Regions from separate parts of the Ensifer sp. KUDG1 genome, predicted to be linked through region 3. Evidence: riboswitches for the same ligand, from Rfam matches in the RefSeq annotation. Region 3 holds a riboswitch; each other region holds the start of a gene.
What was found. Region 3 has a riboswitch for thiamine pyrophosphate ahead of thiC (phosphomethylpyrimidine synthase ThiC). Riboswitches for the same ligand answer to the same signal wherever they lie in the genome.
Positions count from the first base shown of each region.

Region 1: linked by a shared signal. The riboswitch ahead of thiD (bifunctional hydroxymethylpyrimidine kinase/phosphomethylpyrimidine kinase) and the one ahead of thiC (phosphomethylpyrimidine synthase ThiC) in region 3 are both predicted to bind thiamine pyrophosphate.
Region 2: linked by a shared signal. The riboswitch ahead of thiB (thiamine ABC transporter substrate binding subunit) and the one ahead of thiC (phosphomethylpyrimidine synthase ThiC) in region 3 are both predicted to bind thiamine pyrophosphate.
Region 4: linked by a shared signal. The riboswitch ahead of thiO (glycine oxidase ThiO) and the one ahead of thiC (phosphomethylpyrimidine synthase ThiC) in region 3 are both predicted to bind thiamine pyrophosphate.

Region 1 is NZ_JBNDIG010000010.1:11,773-17,137, reverse strand. Features, by position in the region: gene M2267_RS22755 (hypothetical protein) at 1-886, shown strand, start outside; gene M2267_RS22750 (glycosyltransferase family 4 protein) at 883-2,184, shown strand; gene thiD (bifunctional hydroxymethylpyrimidine kinase/phosphomethylpyrimidine kinase) at 2,256-3,086, opposite strand; TPP riboswitch at 3,204-3,307, opposite strand; partial or broken gene M2267_RS22740 (IS110 family transposase) at 3,640-3,876, opposite strand; partial or broken gene M2267_RS22735 (LysR family transcriptional regulator) at 3,899-4,310, opposite strand.
Region 2 is NZ_JBNDIG010000009.1:79,554-84,918, reverse strand. Features, by position in the region: gene M2267_RS21490 (MarR family winged helix-turn-helix transcriptional regulator) at 1-56, opposite strand, end outside; gene M2267_RS21485 (ABC-F family ATP-binding cassette domain-containing protein) at 216-2,042, opposite strand; gene M2267_RS21480 (thiamine diphosphokinase) at 2,046-2,696, opposite strand; gene M2267_RS21475 (GNAT family N-acetyltransferase) at 2,781-3,266, opposite strand; TPP riboswitch at 3,400-3,518, shown strand; gene thiB (thiamine ABC transporter substrate binding subunit) at 3,570-4,598, shown strand; gene thiP (thiamine/thiamine pyrophosphate ABC transporter permease ThiP) at 4,606-5,365, shown strand, end outside.
Region 3 is NZ_JBNDIG010000006.1:244,198-249,562, reverse strand. Features, by position in the region: gene M2267_RS17425 (ATP-binding protein) at 1-393, shown strand, start outside; gene M2267_RS17420 (sigma-54-dependent transcriptional regulator) at 397-1,761, shown strand; TPP riboswitch at 1,859-1,987, shown strand; gene thiC (phosphomethylpyrimidine synthase ThiC) at 2,078-3,901, shown strand; gene M2267_RS17410 (hypothetical protein) at 4,274-4,783, shown strand; gene M2267_RS17405 (Zn-dependent hydrolase) at 5,007-5,365, opposite strand, start outside.
Region 4 is NZ_JBNDIG010000006.1:106,449-111,813, reverse strand. Features, by position in the region: gene M2267_RS16820 (8-amino-7-oxononanoate synthase) at 1-406, opposite strand, end outside; gene bioB (biotin synthase BioB) at 403-1,419, opposite strand; TPP riboswitch at 1,842-1,961, shown strand; gene thiO (glycine oxidase ThiO) at 2,125-3,096, shown strand; gene thiS (sulfur carrier protein ThiS) at 3,093-3,290, shown strand; gene M2267_RS16800 (thiazole synthase) at 3,294-4,067, shown strand; gene M2267_RS16795 (thiamine phosphate synthase) at 4,064-4,669, shown strand; gene M2267_RS16790 (amidohydrolase family protein) at 4,704-5,365, opposite strand, start outside.

The DNA.
Region 1 (5,365 bases), on a different contig from region 3:
CGACCGGCAGATCGTCCCTTTCCTGACGGCGGCGCGCAGCACCGCACCGACCATCGAGACCGTTGTCGACATGGGCCTCTTCGACCAGGCCGAGGGTACCGCCATCCTTCTTGTCGCCGGAGAAACCGAAACGGATTTCGCACCGCTCCTGGGGCTGCTCGCGCTTGATCCGCAAACGCGCCGAGCCCCGATCGCGCTCGTGCTGCAGACCGAGCGGTTCCGAAGGCATGCGGTCCACATCCGTCAACTCTCGGAATTCTATCGCTTGCCGCTGCGGCTCATCTCCGTCGAAGGCGCCGGCGATGCATGCGACCTGGCGCAAGCGGCCGCCGAAAGCGTGAACAGCGACGCGGTCGTTCTGCTTTCCTCGTCGCTGACGCCAGCCAATGCCGGGTGGTATCAGGCACTCGTTTCCGCTTACGAGGCAAAGACGGGAAGTATCATTTCTCCGACCCTTGCCTATGAGGATCACTCGATCCGCTGGGCCGGCAGCACGTCGCTGGATCGTCCCGACCATCTGCAATCGAGCCGCTACGCGGGCTATCCTGTCGGCGCCGTCAATCGTCTGAAGCTGACCAGGGTTGCATCCGCATCGCTCGATTGCTGCATCCTGCCGCGCGAAGCGCTTATGGAGGACGCAGGCCTGTCGCCGACCTATCTCGGTGCAGCGCTGAAGGGCCTCGACCTCGCTCTTCGCCTCAGCGGAAAGGGATACGAGGCCTACTGGCTTCCTTCCCTGCAGATGGTGGGATCCGACGAGGTGCCCGGAGAGGGTTCCGCCGCCACCGCGCGCTTCGTCGAACGTGTCGATCGGACGCTGTTCCGCGGCCGATGGATGCCCGCCTCCGAAACTGCCAAAACATTTTTCGAAGAGGCTGGCGCATGAGCGAAAAACTCCGCGTACTCGTGGTCTCCCATGGCCACCCGACCCATTCGCTTGGCGGGGCGGAAATTGCTTCGCATGGTCTTCACAAGGCGCTGAACGGCCTGTCGGGCGTAGAATCGATTTACCTTGCCCGTGTCGGCAATCCGGTTCCGCGCCATGGCGCCTCCGCGCTGATGAGCCTGCGGCTTGCCATGGACGAAGTGCTCTACCACGCCGAAGACTTCGACCATTTCTTCCTCTCCAACGGCGATACGGACGCGATCCGCCGCGACCTCCTGCGCTTCGTTGGCGATATCAAGCCTGATGTCGTTCACTTCCATCATATTCTCGGCTTCGGCCTGGAAGCGCTCTATGCCGTTCGCGATGCCCTGCCCAAGGCGCGCATCGTCGTGACGTTCCACGAATATCTGCCGATCTGCCACAATCACGGACAGATGGTGAAACGCCCCTCGGGCCAGCTTTGCAACGGCGCCTCGCCGATCAGCTGCCACACGTGTTTCCCCGAAATCCCGGTATCGAGGTTCGTTCGCCGCGAGCAGTTCGTGCGCGGCATGCTCAATCTCGCCGATGCCTTTATCGCGCCGAGCGCCTTTCTCGCCAATCGCTATGTCGAGTGGGGGCTCGAAGCCGCAAAGATCTTCGTCATCGAAAACGGCATCGTGATGGGCGACAAGGCGCCGGCCCGCGAGCTGCCGTCAGCGACGGCGCGGCGTAACCGCTTTGCCTATTTCGGGCAGATGACGCCGTTCAAGGGCGTTCACGTGCTGATCGACGCGGTATCGCGCGTGCCCGACGACGTCTGGGGCGACGATTCCTCATTGATGATCTTTGGCGGGAACCTCGAACGTCAGCCGAAGGACTATCAGGAGAAGGTGGCGAAGCTGATCGAGGACGCCGGTCGTCGCGTCCGCTTCTACGGCGCCTACCAGAACCAGGACATGCCGCGGCTGATGCGCTCGGTTGACTGGGTAATAATGCCCTCTGTTTGGTGGGAAAACTCCCCCGTCGTTATACAGGAAGCGTTGCATCACGGCCGGCCGATCCTGTGTTCGGACATCGGCGGCATGGCGGAAAAGGTCCGCGATCGGCTGGACGGCTATCACTTCCGCGCCGGCAGCGCCCAGGATCTGGCCGACCGTCTGATCGACGTCTTGGCCGCCCCGCGGGCATGGGACAATCTGCGTGCGACGCTTCGGCGGCCGACGAGTCATGTCGATTGCGCACGGGAGCATGTGGCGCTTTATCGCAAGTTGCTCAAGGGCGAGCAGCAGTCCCTGCCCAGCGCGGCAGTGGCCTGAGGTAGGGCCGAAGCCATGCCACACTGCTCAGCCTGATCGCGACAACCGGCTAGGACTTTGCTTGGCTTCGGCTACGTTCGAAGCCGCGGCGCCCGACCCTTGTCGTTGCCCCACCAATGATGAAAGTGATGAACCGGCCCATTCCCCTGGCCGATGGTCAGGCCATCGGCCGCCACCAACGCGGCATGCAAGTAGGCCTTGGCTGCCACAACCGCATCGTCAATCGGCATACCCTTGGCAAGCCCCGAGGCGATTGCTGCCGAGAGAGTGCACCCGGTGCCATGATCATTGCTGGTTTCGATCCGTGGCCGCGACAGGATGAGGACACCCTCCCCGCTATAGAAAATATCGATCGCGTCCTTGCCCTTGGCATGACCGCCCTTCATCAGCACTGAACGCGCACCGAGCTTCAGAAGGATCTCTGCCTGACGCGCGACCTCGGCTTCGGTTTCGGCGATTGGGCGTCCGGTCAACAGCGCCGCCTCGGGCAGGTTCGGCGTCAGCACAAGCGCCAGCGGCAGTAACTCCTCTTTGAGCGTCGCGACCGCATCCGAGCGCATCAGATGGTCGCCCGAGGTCGCCACCATCACCGGGTCGATGACAGCCAACCGGCCATAGCGTTTTAGACCGGCCGCAATCACCCCGATCGTCTCCCGGCGAGATACCATTCCGATCTTCACCGCACCGACGGCAAGATCGGAAAACACCGCGTCGATCTGAGCCGCAACGACGGTCGGGGAGATATCCTCCACCGCAGATACCCCGCGGGTATTTTGCGCCGTGACCGCCGTGATCACGCTGGCGCCATAAACGCCGAGCGCAGAGAACGCCTTCAGATCCGCCTGGATGCCGGCCCCGCCGCCAGAATCCGACCCTGCGATGGTTACGGCAATCGCGGTCATAGCCCCACCTGCAAGAGGCTTGAGCCTTTTCGGTTTGAGTCAAAAACGGACACGAGCAAAGCGACCTCCCGGAAATGGACGGAGATCCGGTCGGCAAGCGCAAAGACGGCTGGTGAGCAGAAGGGCCCTCGCCGTTCCTACGCCGGTATGATCCGGATCAGGTTCAAGGGTCTGGCTCACCGCCATCTCAGCACCGTGACAGTGCGCCCCTCGGCAGGAGGGATGCTAGGGGCGGATGATCGGGGATGTCAATGGCCGGAGTTTGGAGCTCGCATGCGTGATTCGATGCAATTCGCGAGAAATCCAAGCTTTCACAAGGACAAAAAAAGGCCCCTATTGCCGTTAGAGCGCAAGGGACCTTTCGTCTGAGCGTTCGACTTCACAGACACGCTGACATTACGTTTTTCATCCGACAAGGCAAGCGGGACGCACACGTATGCATCTCAGGAATCAGAGAATTCCGGGGTACATAATGGCCGGATACATCGTGCGCTGCACGAAAGTGCGGCTCAGTCCTCATCGCCGATCGTTTGGGGTGTGGCATTGCCGTCATTGCGGTTTTCAATATTGCCCCATCGATGACGACGCCACCATTCACATACTTCCGTAAGGCGACCAGCAGTTTGCGAGCGAGCACCACGATCATCGTCTTTTTGAATCGCCCGCCATTCTGTGTGACGCGCTCCTTAAACCAGCAGGACAGGCTGGAGCCCGGCTGGTAGCGCAGCCATAACCAGGCGAGCTCGACCATCGCCGTTCGCAGCCGCGGATTGCCCGCTTTCGGACGCCCTGCTCGCGATTGATCCGCGCCGCTCGATTGAACGGATGATGCCACCGGTCGAGCCGCTCTTCATATGCAGCGCCACGTCGGGGAACTTCCCGCCGATGCGGGCACGAAACGCTGGCAGCACGCCGATCGTCGCCGGATAGACGGTCCCGATCTTGATTGTGCGGGCCGCCTTACCGGCAGCAAATCGCGCCACATGCATCGATAAGCCGATATCGCCGATGATCCGCATCGCCCTATCGTAGAACGCCTCCCCTGCCCGCGTTAACTCGCCCCTCCTTGTCGACCGCTCAAGCTGCCGGACTCCCAATTCCTTCTCCAGGGCCTGGATATGTGAGCTCAGCGCTGGCTGGGCGATGTGCAAACGGACTGCTTACCCGATTGAAGTGCAGCTCCTCGGCGACGGCAACGAAGAACGAGAGGTGGCGAAGTTCCATCGCAACCTCCTGTGAACGTGCAGCCGCGACGCCACACGCAACGGACGCTTTCATGGTCCTAAAATACGTGGTTCCATAAATTGTCAAATGCTGTTTTGCAGCCATGGACGTACGGCAGCTGGGCGCTCTGAATCTTCGACGATTGCGGGTTGCGCGACAGATATTGCAAGATGATCTGGTGCTGGCTGCAGGTATTGAGCGCTCGTATGCCGGCCACCTAGAGCGCGGTACCAAAAACCCCACCATTGTTACACTTCAAGAAGTTCGCTCAAGCTATGGAATGCGAAATAGGCGAACTCTTTGGGAAAGTTCCGGAAGGCACAACTGCTATAGAGCCGCTCACAAGCGGGCGGCGAGCGGCAGCAAAAGGGACAATGTACGTGTTTGGAAAAAAAGAGAAATTCCGTGGGTCGGACATTCGCCGAGGCGCCAGTTTCCGCAAATACCCGTCCCAAACTTTATGCGATACGAGTAATTTCGGGAGCAAGTTGCCCTGAATTTGCTCTCAGGCAGACACGCCCCGTGTTTTTGCCGCAGGCACACTCGACAATGCTACTAAGAGAGGTAGGGGGCAATTCCCGCAGTCAGACGGAGGGCTGTTGCGCGTTTGTTGATCCAGCCATGGCGTCCCGCCACCACCGGGACGCTGCCATGCGCGTCGAACGCTTCCCGCAACAACTCTACCCGCGCTCGCTTGCGGATGCCTTCGAGGCATTACCGAGTGGGCCGCACGCAGTCGAAAAAGCAGAAAGGTCGACGGCAGCACCTTGAAGCGAGCGCCCTCGGCCAAGTCCAAAGTGCGTCTTATGACCACCCGTCGCGACGACCCGCTCCGCTGCTCGTTGAGGCTGGGGATTTGATCGGCTCATTCGCCACGGCGGCGCAAAAAATCGTGCAGACCGTCAGCGCCGCAATTACTTCACCACGGTCAAACGACCTGACGGAGAGGCAGGTCACCAAGCTCAAACTTGTTAAACGCCAGGTTTATCTCGCGCAAAGATTCACCTGCCCCAAGCCCAAGTCATCGGAACGGGATAAAATCTATCACCACCAAA
Region 2 (5,365 bases), on a different contig from region 3:
CGCGAGACATCGGTCAAAAGCATTCCAATGGTTTCGGATTCTAGCTTGAAGGGCATCATGATCGTTCACAGGTGATATAATAAGTTTTACTTATCATAGCATCTGATAACGTTCAACGCGGCAAGCCATCTTTCCCTTACCAGTTTAACGGTAAAACCCGCAAGGATTCAACGTATTACCTTCGCATTCACGCATGGAGCCGTCGTGGTTGCGCCTCAGCCCTCGAGCTCCTCGCGCAGCATCTCGAGCTCCAGCCATTCCTCTTCCATGCGAGCGAGGTCGGCACGCAGCTTTTCCAGTTCCTGTGCCAGTTTCGCAAAAGCATTTGGATCTTTTGTGAAGAGCTTGGGATCCGCCATCTTTTCTTCGCGCTTGGCAGCCTCGGCCTCCGCCTTGGCGATCTCCTTCGGCAGGTTTTCGAGCGCGAATTTCTGCTTGTAGGAAAGCTTGCCCTTGGCAGCCTTCGGCGCTTCGGCGGCAGGCACGGCGGCATCGGCCTTGGCCTTTTCCGCCTTCTCGGCTTTGCGCTTCTCCTCGATCGCGCCCTTGCGCTGCGCCATCATGTCGGAATAGCCGCCGGCATACTCGATCCAGCGCCCATCCGGCGCCTCCGGATTGGCTGGCGCAATCGTCGAGGTGACGGTGCGGTCGAGGAAGTCGCGGTCGTGGCTGACGAGGATCACGGTTCCGGCAAAACCGGCGACGATCTCCTGCAGCAGGTCGAGCGTCTCGATGTCGAGATCGTTGGTCGGTTCGTCGAGAATGAGAAGGTTCGTCGCCCGCGCCAGAATGCGCGCCAGCATTAGCCTTGCGCGCTCGCCGCCCGACAACTCACGGATCGGGGTGCGCGCCTGCTCCGGCTGGAACAGGAAGTCCTTCATGTAGCCGGTAACGTGGCGCTGCTCGCCATTGACCAGCAGGTTGTCGCCGCGCCCGTCCGTCAGGTAGTGCGCCAGCGTATCGTCGAGATTGAGGTCTTCGCGCTTCTGGTCGAGCGTCGCGATTTCCAGATTGGTGCCGAGCTTGACCGTGCCTGTGTCCGGCTCGATCTGCCCGGTCAGGATCTTCAGGAGCGTCGTCTTGCCGGCGCCGTTCGGGCCGACGAGACCGATGCGGTCGCCGCGGTGCACGCGGATCGAGAACGGCGCGACGATGGTGCGCTCGCCATAGGCCTTGGTGATCTTCTCGGCCTCGATCACCAGCTTGCCGGATTCCTTGGCGTCGGCGGCCGTCGCCTGCACGGTGCCCTGCGGCCCCTTGTGGCCGCGATAGGTCGCCCGCATGGTCTGCAGCTCGCCGAGGCGGCGCATGTTGCGCTTGCGCCGCGCGGTCACACCGTAACGCAGCCAATGTTCCTCGCGCTCGATCGCCTTGCCGAGCTTGTGCTGCTCCAGCTCCTCGGCCTCCAGCACCTCGTCGCGCCAGGCCTCGAAATGGGCAAAGCCACGGTCGAGGCGACGGGACTGACCACGGTCGAGCCAGACGGTGGCGGTCGAGACCTTTTCCAGGAAGCGCCGGTCGTGCGAGATCAGCACCAGCGCCGAGCGGCTGCGGATCAGTTCGTCTTCCAGCCATTCGATCGTCGGCAGGTCGAGATGGTTGGTCGGCTCGTCGAGCAAAAGGATGTCCGGCTCCGGCGCCATGACGCGCGCGAGTGCTGCGCGACGCGCTTCGCCGCCAGAAAGGCGCTTGGGATCCTCTTCGCCGGTCAGACCCAGATGCTGCAGCAGATAGGCGACGCGATAGGGATCGTCGCTCGGGCCGAGACCCGCCTCGGCATAGGCCTGCACCGTGTCGTAGCCGTCGAAATCCGGCGCCTGATGCAGATAGCGGATGGTTGCCGAGGGATGGCGGAACACTTCGCCCGACTGCGCCTCTGCAAGGCCCGCGGCGATCTTCATCAGCGTCGATTTGCCCGAGCCGTTGCGGCCGACCAGGCAGATCTTGTCGCCCGGCTCCACTTGAAAATTGGCGCCGGCAAGCAGCGGCGTGCCGCCAAAGGTGAGGAAGATATCGTCGAGTTTCAGAATGGGAGGCGCCAAGGCTCAGGCTCCGGAAAGGTCATAGGGGCGGGCAAGCACGAGGGCGCGGCCGCTCTTGAGAGTGAAGCGAAGGTGACCCTCCGCAACGTTGGAAACGGTTCGGGACGAGCCGAACGGCAGGGTGAAATCGTCGAGCGGATAACGCGCATTGACGATCGAAAGACCGGTCAGCTCGGTCAACCCGAGGACCGAGAAGAGGCAGCCCTTGGGCAGGTCGACTTCGAGCGAGCCGGCCAGCAGCGGATAGGCCTCCTCCTCGCCCGACGTCATCAACACCGAAAGCCCGCGCTCGGCAAGGGCGACGGCATGAAGCAGATGCATGAACGCATGATCACTGCGGGTGCCGCCGAGCGCGCCGGCGAAGATCAGGCGATCGGCGCCACGCGACAGCGCCGCCTCGACCGCGATCTCACCGTCCGTCGCGGCCTTTGCCGCCGGATAGGGCTCGCGCGGGACGGAGGCGTAGTCCGCAAGAAGGGCTTCCTCGGTCGAGTCGAAATCACCGACCCAGACATCGGGCACGATGCCGAGCAGCCGCGCATGGCGCATGCCGCCATCAGCCGCGATGAAGCGACTTGCGGCCAGCTGGTGAGCCAACCGGTCGGTCAGCGAAAGGGCGCCGCCAAGCAGAATGGTGAAGGTCGATCGAGCCATGGCAAAGCCCATAGCGCAAAGGACCGCCGAAGGAAAACGAAGAAAACCGTCGGGCGACCGGTTCTTAAGATTTTGGTCAGACCGTCAATGCCCCTCGGGCACCGGATCGGGGAACAGCATGCCGGCATAAATGCCGGGGGTCGAATCCGGGATCTCGACGGCCCCGGCCACCCGCTCGTAGAACTTCGCCGGCCCGACACCGCCGATAATCGCGTAGCCGTAGCCGGCCTCGCGCATGGCCGTCAGGCTTGCAAGCAGCAGCGCCTCGCCGATGCCCTGCCCGCGCATGCTTTCGTCGACACCGGTCGGACCAAAGAAGCCGAGCGCCGTCACGTCGTGGCAGGAAAAGCCGACAATCTTTTCCTCATGGACTGCGACATGCATACGCGTCGGGGTCGAGGAAAAGGCGGCTTCCGCCTCGCCCGCCCATCCGGCGCCAAAGGTCTTTTCGATCCAGGACACGACAAGGCGGCGCTCCGGCGCCATGGCGCGGCGAATGCTGACGCCAGGACCAAGCTTCGACTGAGGCTCAGCCGGCAGGGCATAAAGTCGAACGAGCATATCGGGCATGACATTTCCTCCTCGCTGCCGTTGTGTAGCGCAGTTGGCGGCTTACGCAAACACGCGCCGTCGTGCCGGCCAGGCGCCTTTGCTTCCCCGCAAACATCGCTTGCCTTGGGGCCTTGGCAGCGGTAAATCTCTTGCCGCTCTAACGGGGTGCCTCCCGACCGCACAGCGGCCGGAGGCTGAGAGGCGTCAAAACGCCAACCCGCGGAACCTGATCCGGCTCATACCGGCGGAGGGATTAGACGCGATCGGATCGATACGCCCTTTTCCCATGTAACAACGAACTTTGGGAGAGAGGTCCTCGCCATGTCCAATTCATCGCAACTCAAACTCTTTAGCCGGCTAGCCCTTGCGGCCACCGCAAGCCTCGTTTTTTCCGGCGTCGCGATCGCCGCCGACAAGACGCTGACGGTCTATACCTATGAGAGCTTCATCACCGAATGGGGACCAGGCGCCAAGGTTGCGGAAGCGTTCGAGAAGACCTGCGAGTGCAAGGTCAACTATGTCGGCGTCGCCGACGGCGTCGAGCTTCTCACCCGCCTGAAGCTCGAAGGCGAGGCTTCCAAGGCCGACATCGTGCTCGGCCTCGATACCAATCTGGTTGCGGAAGCCAAGGAAACGGGCTTCTTCGCGCCGCACGGCATCGAGGCAACCGGCGTCACCGTGCCCGGCAACTTCTCCGACGACACGTTCCTGCCCTATGACTACGGCCACTTCGCCGTCGTCTACGACACCGAGACGCTGAAGACGCCGCCGAAAAGCCTGAAGGAACTGGTCGAAGGCGACCCGTCGCAGAAGATCGTCATCGAGGATCCGCGCACGTCGACGCCGGGCCTCGGTCTGCTCCTCTGGGTCAAGGCCGTCTATGGCGATGAGGCGGGTGCCGCCTGGGCGAAGCTGAAGGACCGCGTTCTGACCGTCACCCCCGGCTGGTCGGAAGCCTATGGCCTCTTCACCAAGGGTGAGGCGCCGATGGTGCTGTCCTACACCACGTCGCCGGCCTACCACATGGTCGCGGAAAATACCGAGCGCTATCAGGCGGCTGCCTTTTCCGAAGGGCACTACATCCAGATCGAAGTCGCCGGCATGACCAAGAACGCCAAGGAGCCGGAACTGGCAAAGCAGTTCCTCGCCTTCATGACCGGTCCGGAGTTCCAGTCGATCATCCCGACGACCAACTGGATGATGCCGGTCGCAGCAACCAAGGAGCCGCTGCCGGACGCCTTCAACAAGCTGGTCAAGCCGGATAACACCTTCCTCCTGCCCTCGGAGGAGGTCGCCAAGAACCGCAAGGCCTGGATCGACGAATGGCTCGCCGCCATGAGCAAGAACTGAGGCCGGATTGTTCGCACTGCGCGAAAATCGCATGACAGTGGTCGCCGGGGCAGCCTGCCTCGGCGCCTTCGTCCTTTTCGTCGGCCTGGCGATCGTCGCCTTGCTGAGCCAGACGGGCGGCGCCAGCGATGACGCGCTGTTCGACGCCTATATCTGGCGCGTCACCCGCTTCACCCTGCTGCAGGCGACACTCTCGACGCTGCTGTCGGTGCTCTTTGCCATCCCCGTCGCCCAGGCGCTGGCGCGGCGGCCGCAGTTTCCCGGCCGCATCTGGCTCTTGCGCCTGATGGCGCTGCCGCTCGGCCTGCCCGTTCTCGTCGGCGCACTCGGGCTGATCGAGATCTGGGGGCGCCAGGGATTCCTCAATTCCGGCCTGCGCTGGCTCGGCCTCGCGCAGCCCGTCAGCATCTACGGCCTGTTCGGCATCCTGCTCGCCCACGTCTTCTTCAACATGCCGCTTGCGGCACGCCTGTTCCTGGCCGGGCTCGAGCGCATCCCCGCCGAATACTGGCGCAGCGCCGCCAATCTCGGCATGCCGTCGCGCGCACTCTTCCGCTTCATCGAATGGCCCGTCCTGCGCGGCCTCCTTCCAGGTGCCGCCGGCCTTGTCTTCATGCTCTGCGCCACCAGCTTCACCCTCGTGTTGACGCTCGGCGGCGGGCCTGCGGCCAGCACAATCGAAGTGGCAATCTACCAGGCGCTGCGCTTCGATTTCGATCCGCCCCGCGCGATCGCGCTATCGGCCCTGCAGATCGCCATGACCGGCC
Region 3 (5,365 bases):
AGCCGCTTTGCCGGCCGCATGGATGCGATCGTCATCGACCTGCCGGAAAATGGCCTCCGCGTGCTCGGCAGCCGCATCCGGCTGGAACAGGTGCTGATCAATCTTCTCCAGAACGCGCTGGAAGCGCTCGGCGCGCGTGCCGACGCCGAGATCCGCGTGCGCTGCGAGGACAGCACCTCCGGGACGGTTTCGCTCGTCGTTGCCGACAACGGCCCGGGCATTGCCCCGCATATCCGCGAGGATCTGTTCACGCCGTTCAACACCTCGAAGGACGAGGGCCTCGGCCTCGGCCTTGCCATCTCAAAGGAGATCGTCGCCGATTATGGCGGCGATATCACCGTCGACACCAGCGACAAGGGCACCGTCTTCACGGTTCGCCTGAAGAGGGCCTGAGCGATGCAGCCGACCGTCTATCTCGTCGACGACGACACCCATCTGCGCAAGGCGATGACGCAGACGCTGGAACTCGCCGGCCTCACCGTCATCCCGTTTGCCAGCGCCGCCGAAGCGTTGAAGACGCTCGATGCCAATTTCGACGGCATCGTCGTAAGCGATATCCGCATGCCGGGCATCGACGGCCTCGCCTTCTTCCGCCGCATCGAAGCCTTCGACGCAGACCTGCCGGTGATCCTCGTGACTGGCCACGGCGATATCCCGATGGCGGTGCAGGCGCTTCAGGACGGCGTCTACGACTTCATCCCAAAACCCTTTGCCGCCGATCGGCTGGTGCAAAGCGTGCACCGGGCGCTCGAAAAACGCCGGCTCGTGATGGAAAACCGAGCGCTGAAGCGGGCCGCCGAGACGGCCGGCGACAGCCTGCCGCTGATCGGCCAGACGCCGGCCATGGAGCACCTGCGCCAGACCATCCGGCACATCGCCGATACCGATGTCGACGTGCTCGTCGCCGGCGAGACCGGCAGCGGCAAGGAAGTGGTGGCGACGCTGCTTCACAATTGGAGCCGCCGCCGTAACGGCAACTTCGTGGCGCTGAATTGCGGCGCGCTGCCCGAAACGGTCATCGAAAGCGAACTCTTCGGCCATGAACCGGGCGCCTTCACCGGCGCCTTGAAGAAGCGCATCGGACGGATCGAGCATGCGAGCGGCGGCACGCTGTTCCTCGACGAGATCGAGGCGATGCCACCGGCAACGCAGGTGAAGATGCTGCGCGTTCTGGAAGCGCGCGAGATCACGCCGCTTGGCACCAACCAGGTTCGTCCGGTCGATATCCGCGTCATTGCCGCTGCCAAGATCGATCTCGGCAATCCGGCGGAGCGTGGCGATTTCCGCGAGGACCTCTACTTCCGATTGAACGTCGTGACGCTGTCGATCCCGCCGCTGCGCGAACGCCGTGACGATATCCCGCTACTCTTCTCGCACTTCCTGACCCGGGCGGCCGAGCGCTTCAAGCGCGACGTGCCGATGATCTTTCCGGCCGTACAACGGCATCTGATGACGCATGCCTGGCCGGGCAATGTGCGTGAACTCTCGCACTTTGCCGAACGCGTGGCGCTTGGTGTCGAAGGTCCGCTGGGACAGCCGATTGAGCGCGCCGAACAGCCCGGATTTGCGCTGCCGGAACGGCTCGAACGCTACGAGGCGGAGATCTTGAAAGAGGTGTTGCGCGCTCAGCGCGGCGACGTCAAGGCGACGATCGAGGCGCTCGGCATTCCGCGCAAGACCTTCTACGACAAGCTCCAGCGCCACGGCATCAATCGCGCCGATTATGCCGAGCGGACAGCACCGGAAAAGGCCGGCCGCTAGCGCCAAACTCGAATCCGAAAACACACGCACTAGGCGCATCTTTGTCGATAGGCGAATTCACGCTTGACGACCCGGGCCGTTCGATGGCTATGATCTAGGCATTCACCAGGGGGGTCCCGCAAGGGGCTGAGATTCTGCTGGATGGCCGGCTTGCCGGCTATAGCGCAGTGACCCGTTGAACCTGATCCAGTTCATACTGGCGTAGGGACGGTGCAGATATCGAAGCCAGGATTCCGTGCGGTGAGCACCTGGCGGAGCGTCTTTCATCTTTCCGGCATCAGAACTGGGTCTCCAATCGCAAACTTGGAGCCTCGTCATGAATATTGCCACCAAACCCGCAGCCCTCACGGTCACGCAAGGCCCGCTTCCGGCCTCCCGAAAGATCCACAAGCCGGGCGTTCTTCATCCGGATATTCGCGTGCCGATGCGCGAGATTGCTCTGCACCCGACCTCGGGCGAGCAACCGGTCACGGTCTATGACTCCTCCGGCGCCTATACCGCCGACGGTGCCGAGATCCGCATCGAGGACGGCCTGCCGCGGCTGCGCCGCAACTGGATCGTCGACCGCGGCGATGTCGAGACCTATGAGGGACGAACGGTTCGTCCCGAAGACAACGGCTTTGTGAGTGGCGACCGCCTGACGCCAACCTTCCCGTTCCAGCATGCGCCGCTGAAGGCCACGGGTGGCCGGGCAGTGACGCAGCTTGCCTATGCCCGCGCCGGCATCATCACGCCGGAGATGGAGTTCGTGGCGATCCGCGAGAACCTCGGCCGCGACGCGGCGCGCGCGAAAGTCCGCGACGGCGAAAGCTTCGGCGCCCACGTTCCCGATCACGTGACGCCGGAATTCGTACGCCAGGAAATCGCCAGCGGCCGCGCGATCCTGCCCGCCAACATCAACCATCCGGAATCCGAACCGATGATCATCGGCCGGAACTTCCTGGTGAAGATCAACGCCAATATCGGCAACTCCGCCGTCACCTCGTCGATGGCCGAGGAAGTCGAGAAGATGGTCTGGGCGACGCGCTGGGGTGCCGACACGGTCATGGACCTCTCGACAGGCCGCAACATCCACAACATCCGCGAATGGATCATCCGCAACTCGCCGGTTCCGATCGGCACCGTGCCGCTCTACCAGGCGCTGGAAAAGGTCAACGGCATTGCCGAGGACCTCACCTGGGAAGTCTATCGCGACACGCTGATCGAGCAGGCCGAACAGGGTGTCGACTATTTCACCATCCATGCCGGCGTGCGGCTGCACTACATCCCGCTCACCGTCGACCGCGTCACCGGCATCGTTTCGCGCGGCGGCTCGATCATGGCCAAGTGGTGTCTGCATCATCATCGTGAGAGTTTCCTCTACGAGCATTTCGAGGAAATCTGCGACATCTGCCGCGCCTATGACGTCTCCTTCTCGCTCGGCGACGGCCTGCGCCCCGGCTCGATCGCCGATGCCAACGACGCGGCACAATTCGCCGAACTCGAAACGCTCGGCGAGCTCACCAAGATCGCCTGGGCCAAGGATTGTCAGGTCATGATCGAGGGCCCAGGTCACGTGCCGATGCACAAGATCAAGGAAAACATGGACAAGCAACTGGCCGTCTGCGGCGAGGCGCCGTTCTACACGCTCGGACCGCTGACGACGGACATCGCACCCGGCTACGACCACATCACGTCGGGTATCGGTGCGGCGATGATCGGCTGGTTCGGCACCGCCATGCTCTGCTACGTGACGCCGAAGGAGCATCTGGGTCTGCCTGACCGCAACGACGTGAAAGTGGGGGTCATCACATACAAGATCGCCGCCCATGCCGCCGATCTCGCCAAGGGCCATCCGGCCGCCCAGGTGCGCGACGACGCGCTGTCGCGCGCCCGCTTCGAGTTCCGCTGGGAGGACCAGTTCAACCTCTCGCTCGACCCAGAGACGGCCCGAAACTTCCACGACGAGACCTTGCCGAAGGAGGCCCACAAGGTCGCGCATTTCTGCTCGATGTGCGGGCCCAAATTCTGCTCGATGCGGATCTCGCACGACATCCGTGCCGAGGCGCAGAAGGAAGGGCTGGAGGCGATGGCTGCGAAGTACCGCGAGGGCGGCGACCTCTACATGCCGGTGGAAGAGGCGGCTGGCGCGGCCAAGTAGGCGCCAAAGCCCACTGAAGGGGCCGGTCACGGCCCCTTCAATTCGCTCAGGATCTCCCGGTGTTCGCCAACGGTCTCCTCCTCCTTCTTCATGTTCGGGTTTGACCAGAGTGGGAGGCGCGCTACCGACCCGCCCAATCGGCGAACGCGCCCCCCCTGTCGAACCCGCGATCATCGGCGTGTTGCGGCCACCGCCATGGGCCCGCACCTTGCGCGGCACCCGAATAGCTTGTCCCCGCGTCGATTGAACGGTATGCAAGGCACTCGCAAAAGTCGCTGTCGCCGAAATTCATTCGCGACGCGCTGCAGTCCTATGACGCGCAGAAGGTGTTGCAGAACGACGCAACAACGCCGTTCGCACAAGGAGAAAGACTTGAGGACACGCCTGCTGAGACTGACGGCCCTGTCCATCGGGGTCCTTGCATTCGCAGGCGACCTGTCGCGCGATGGGAGCTTTACCGCGGGCCTTTCCTGGATTTCCGCCGCCCATGCGGACGACGCCAATACCGGCGGCGGGAATGGTGAAGGTGCTCCGGGCGGCGGCGACCAAGGCGGCGAAAACGTCGGGAGCGGCGGCACCGAGGGTGGCGGTGACGGGAGTGGCGGCAACTGGGGCTCCGGCGACGGTAGCGGCGCAGGCCCTGAGCCCGGCCTTGAGCCCGGCGGTACCGGCGCAGGCGGCGGAGGTGCTGCCGTCATCGACCGCAACAGCCACAGCGAGCCCCACTCATCGATGCGTGACTCGCGGGATTACGGACCTGGCGGCAGCACTTGGCACGGCGGCAGCAGTTTCCTGAACCTGTTCCGCCAGACGCCGGAACGGCGCGGCGAAGGGAGCCAGCCTCAATCGTCTGCCCGGCAGAAGACCATTCACACGAATTGAGAGCCCTGAAGAGAGGTCAAGTTCGTCGCAACGAAGGCGGGCCTGCGCTCTTTCTCGAAACCGGACTTCGGATGTGCGTGCAGGAACGGCTTCTGACGCGCGAGAACAGATCAACGGACGTCAGAATTTTACGTTCGAGATACGTCTATCCCGATCGCGACCTGCCTGAGTGAGGCGACGGAGCTATGGATAGAGAGCCTCATCGTTCTCGTCGTGAATCTTCCTAACTGCCGTTCCGGCCGCTGCAAGCAATCCGCTCGACCACATCGAGCAACACATTGGCGCCGGCGACGAGCTCGTCCGGCTCCGTGTGTTCGCGCGGGTTGTGGCTGATGCCGTCGCGGCTCGGCACGAAGATCATCGCCGTCGGCGCGATGCGGGCGATCATCTGGGCATCATGGCCGGCGCCCGAGGTCATGCGCCGGCTCTTGAGGCCTCGCGCGCTGGCCGAAGCCTCGATCGCTGCGACGATGCCCTGATCGAAGACCACCGGCTGGAAGCGTGCAAGCCTCTCAACGGCGATCGTCACCCCCTCTTCCTCGGCGATACGGACAAGGAAGTCCGCAAGCGCCGTTTCGAGCG
Region 4 (5,365 bases), 140 kb from region 3:
CGGCCTTGCTTGCGGCGACGCCCTCACGGGCGCTCGCATGGATCAGGGCATCATGGACGATGAGATCGTCCCGCTGCGGCAGCGTCGAAAACAAGGCAGCATTGGCGGCATAGCCGCTGCCGAAAAAGAGCATCCGTTCGGCGCCGAAGAAGGCGGCCGCTTCCGTCTCCAGCGCCTGGTGTTCTTCGTGATTGCCGCGCAACAGCCGTGAGCCGCCGGAGCCGACAGGCACGCCGCGCGCGATGGCGGCCGTTATCGCCGCCTTCAGCCGCGGCGAGGCGGCGAGCGCCAGGTAGTCGTTCGAGGTGAAATCCACTCCGCCGGCGGGGGCAAGAGCGCGCCGGCGGCCCTTGCGTTCGAGGCCCTCCAGCGTCTTCTCGTAGCGCGCAAAAAGACCCGCGGTCATTCCGCCGCGTCCTGCCTTGCCGCCAGCGCCATCGGCTTCAGCCCCAGCCGCCGGAAGAGCGCTGCATCGTGGTCCTCGCCGGGATTATCGGCGGTCAGCAGGGTTTCGCCGACAAAGATCGAATTGGCGCCGGCAAAGAAACAGAGCGCCTGCGTCTCGTCGCTCATGTCGGTGCGACCGGCCGAAAGCCGGACATGCGATTGCGGCATCAGGATGCGGGCAAGCGCGATGGTGCGGACGAAATCGATCGGATCGACGGGTGCTGCATCCGCCAGCTTCGAGCCCGGGATCGGGATCAGCATGTTGATCGGCACGCTCTCGGGCGGCTCGGCCAGGTTGGCGAGGGTCACCAGCATCGAGATCCGGTCGTCGGCCGTCTCGCCCATGCCGAGGATGCCGCCGGCGCAGACCTTGATGCCGGCGTCGCGGACATTGGCGAGCGTCTCCAGCCGGTCGGCAAAGCTGCGGGTGGTGATGATCTCGCTATAGAAGCGTTCGGACGTATCGACATTGTGGTTGTAGTAATCGAGCCCGGCCTCGGCGAGCCGCGCAGACTGGGCCGGCGTCAGCATGCCGAGCGTCATGCAGGTTTCCATGCCGAGCGCCCGTACACCCTCGACCATGGCGACGATGGCATCCATGTCGCGGTCCTTCGGGCTGCGCCACGCGGCCCCCATGCAATAGCGGGTCGCGCCGCCGTCGCGCGCCTTGCGCGCCTCGGCAAGCACACGCTCGACCTCCATCAGCTTCGATGCCTTGAGCCCGGTCGGATAATGAGCGGACTGGCTGCAGTAGCCGCAATCCTCGGCGCAACCGCCGGTCTTGATCGAGAGCAACCGGCTCATCTGGATGGCGTTGGGATCGAACTGCGCGCGGTGAACGGTGTGGGCGCGGTAGAGCAGATCGTTGAACGGCAGATTATAGATTTTCTCTGCTTCCGCCTGGGTCCAGCGGGTATTTGCCGCGTCGCCGAGGATAAAATCAGCACCAGCCGCTCGGTTTTTGTCCAGCATTTCGGTTTGTCCTCCAGGTCGTCACCGTCGTAAAATAGATAGAATCCAATATTATCTATAATTTTGTCGGACACGGAAATTCGCAAGCACCCAAGGGAAGAAATGTTTACATCGCATACTCTTCTGGTTGTATTTTTGGATCGTATGAAGGTCCGGACGCCGTCGGCACAGGGCGAGAACCGACAATCACTCACTCGCGCGTCAACGCCAAAGTCTCGCGCACGCCGCCAACGAAACCACTACGACTCCGGACTTCTCCGGCATTCCAAGCTTCATTCCGGTCGGCCAGCCCCTTCCTTCCATCGCGCCACCGACGCCTGCGCTTTCTCGCAGAAAAATTATAGATAATTTTTTCGGCAGTCAGATCACGGTCAGCACGAATGCTGGCTCTTGACAAAAACGGCCCCGAGCGGTCAGCTTGGAGCATTCACCAGGGGTGTCCCGCCAAGGGGCTGAGATTCTGCTATGCGGTTGCGCGGCGCAGTGACCCGTTGAACCTGATCCAGTTCATACTGGCGTAGGGACGGTGCAGACTCGCTGCCGCAAACGTCGCGCTTACGTGACGGTTCAATCGGCAAGGCGTCCTTCCCCTCCCCCGCTCGTGAACTGGGTCTCCACCTTTGGAGCCTCGGCATGCACACCGCCAACACCATCCAGCTTCGTTGCCTACGACGGCCCGTTCGCGCCACACGGGAGCGCTGAGCGATGCGGGTCCTCGTGAAAGGTGCCGGCGTCGCAGGGCTCTGTCTGGCCCATGAACTCAGCGCCCGCGGTGTCGCGGTGACGGTCGTCGAGCAAGAGCCAGGCTTTGCCGGCGCGGCCTCCTGGTTTGCCGGCGGCATGCTGGCGCCCTGGTGCGAGCGCGAAAGCGCCGAAGAGGCGGTGCTGACGAAGGGCATCGGCGCCATCGACTGGTGGGACGACGTCCTGCCAGGCGAAGTTTCCCGCAACGGCACGCTGGTCGTCGCCCCGCCACGGGACGCCGGCGAACTCAGGCGCTTCGCCTCGCGCACCTCCGGCTACGAATGGCTCGACACCGCGGCGATCGAACGGCTGGAACCGGCGCTTGCCGGACGTTTCCGCGAGGCGTTGTTTTTTGCCGGCGAGGCGCATCTCGACCCACGCCGGGCGCTCGCCCGGCTGCGGCAGAAGCTTGTCGATCGCGGCGTCACCTTCATCACCGAGGCGAGCGACAACGGACACCACGATCTCGTCGCCGACTGCACCGGTGCGGCACGCATCAGCGACACGCCCGGCCTGCGCGGCGTGCGCGGCGAAATGCTCTACCTTGAGACAAGCGACGTGGAGCTGTCGCGGCCCGTCAGGCTCGTTCATCCGCGCATCCCGCTCTACATCGTGCCGCGCGGCGGCGGCCTCTTCATGTGCGGGGCGACGATGATCGAGACGGATGACGGCGGACCGATCACCGCCCGTTCCCTCATGGAACTGCTGAACGCCGCCTATGCCCTGCATCCAGCCTTCGGCGAAGCGCGCCTCGTCGAGACCGGCGCCGGCGTCCGCCCCGCCTTCGCCGACAACCTGCCGCGCGCCCTGCGCGCCGGGCAGACCATCACGATCAACGGACTTTACCGCCATGGCTTCCTGCTTTCGCCAGCCGTGGCGGCGGAAGCAGCCGACCTTGCGCTTGCGCAGGACCTGAAGGGAGATGCCGCATGAGACTGACCGTCAATGGCGAGGATCACGACCTCGCCGTCGCCACCCTCGCCGAGCTTCTGGCCACCCTCGATTTCGAAGGCGACTGGCTCGCCACCGCCGTTAACGGCGAACTGGTGCACCGGGCCGACCGTTCGGGTCATGCGCTTTGCGACCGGGACCGCATCGAAATCCTCTCGCCGATGAAAGGAGGCTGAGACATGCTGACGCTCTATGGACAGGACCTGCGCTCGAGACTGCTTCTCGGCACCGCCCGCTATCCCTCCCCCGCCGTGCTCGAAGATGCGGTGCGATCCTCGGGCACCGAAATCGTCACGGTCTCGCTTCGGCGCGAAACCGCCGGGAGCCGCCAGGGCGGCGCCTTCTTCGAACTGATCCGGGCGCTCGGGGTGCAGGTGCTGCCGAACACCGCTGGCTGCCATTCGGTGTCCGAGGCGGTGCTGACGGCCAAGATGGCGCGCGAGGTCTTCGGCACCAACTGGCTGAAGCTCGAAGTGATCGGCCACCACGACACGCTGCAGCCCGATGTCTTCGGGCTGGTCGAGGCGGCGCGCATCCTTTCGGCCGAAGGGTTCGAGGTCTTTCCCTACACCACGGATGATCTGGTGGTTGCCGAGCGGCTCTTGGAAGCCGGCTGCAAGGTGCTGATGCCCTGGTGCGCGCCGATCGGCAGCGCCATGGGGCCGCAGAACATCCAGGCGCTCCGGGCAATGCGGGCGAACTTTCCCGATGTGCCGCTGATCGTCGATGCCGGCATCGGCCGGCCCTCGCACGCAACGACGGTGATGGAACTCGGCTTCGACGCCGTCCTGCTCAACACGGCCGTCGCCGGCGCCGCCAGGCCCGCGCTGATGGCATCGGCGTTTGCGGGCGCGATCGATGCCGGGCGGCAGGCCTTCGAGGCGGGCATGCTCGAACCGCGCGATTTTGCCGTCCCTTCCACCCCCGTCATCGGAAAGGCGGTGTTTGCGTGAAACTCGACCCCTTCTACCTTATCGTCGACAGCGCGGCCTGGATCGAGCGGCTGGTGCCGCTCGGCGTCAAGCTGGTACAGCTGCGCGTCAAGGATCGTCCGGAAGCGGAGATCCGCCGCGAGATCCGCGCGGCCAAGGCTGTTTGCGACGAGCAGGGCTGCCAGCTCATCGTCAACGACTACTGGCAGCTGGCGATCGCCGAAGGCTGCGATTTCGTCCATCTCGGTCAGGAGGACCTGGCGGAGGCCGACCTTGCCGCGATCCGCGCCGCCGGCCTGAAGCTCGGCCTCAGCACCCATGACGAGGCGGAACTGGAGACGGCGCTGGCGGCCGACCCGGACTACATCGCACTCGGGCCGGTCTACCCGACCATCCTCAAGGCGATGAAGTGGGCGCCGCAGGGACTACCGCGTCTTGCCGCCTGGCGGAAGCGCCTCGGCTCCCTGCCGCTGGTCGCTATCGGGGGTCTCAACGTCGAGCGGATTGCCGGCGTCTTCGAGCACGGCGCCGACATCGCCGCCGTCGTGACGGACATCACCCGCAACGCCGATCCGGAAGGCCGGACCCGCGAATGGATCGCTAGAACCGCACCGTGGCGATAGCCACGTGCCGGACCGCGGGCGTCGATCTCCGCGGTCAGGCGATCTCCAGCTGCGACAGCCAGGAGGCATCCAGGCCGCGCTTGCGGCAATAGGTGGCGAGCCGCTGGCGGGTCGGCCCCGGCCGGTCGAGGCCAAGGTAACGGGAGGCGTTCTTCCAGAAGATGTTCTGCTGGTCCTCCTCGCTGACATTGGCCTCCTTCAACTGCTGGGCGATCCGCGGGACATAGGCGTTGTAGTCCTTCTCCAGCGCCATCATCGACCAGTCGGTGCCGAACATCAGGTGGCGCGCACCGGGATCGTAGTCCTTGAGCCATTTGTCGAGCAGCACGCGGATCTTTTCGTGCAGCCCGGGCGTGTTGTCGGTGACGAGTTCACTGAGGTAACTCAGGTCGGCAAACAGGTTCGGCCGGCGCCCGTGGTCGATCGTCCTGCCGATGATGTCCTCCCAGGTCGGCGGACCGGAGAACTTGTCCTGGGCACAGGACACCATGACCCCCGTCGGCGCGCCCGGGCGAATGACTTCATCGAATGCGCCGAAATGCGCGAGGTTGATCCGCAAGTCATTGTAACGGTTGGTATCGAGCAGCTTCTTCCAGTAGGCGGGGCTCGCCATGTTGCCATAGCCGCAACCGGCGCCGATGCTGTTTTCCGCATGCGCCATGATCGGCACGCTGTTGTCGCGGCACCAGTCGTAGA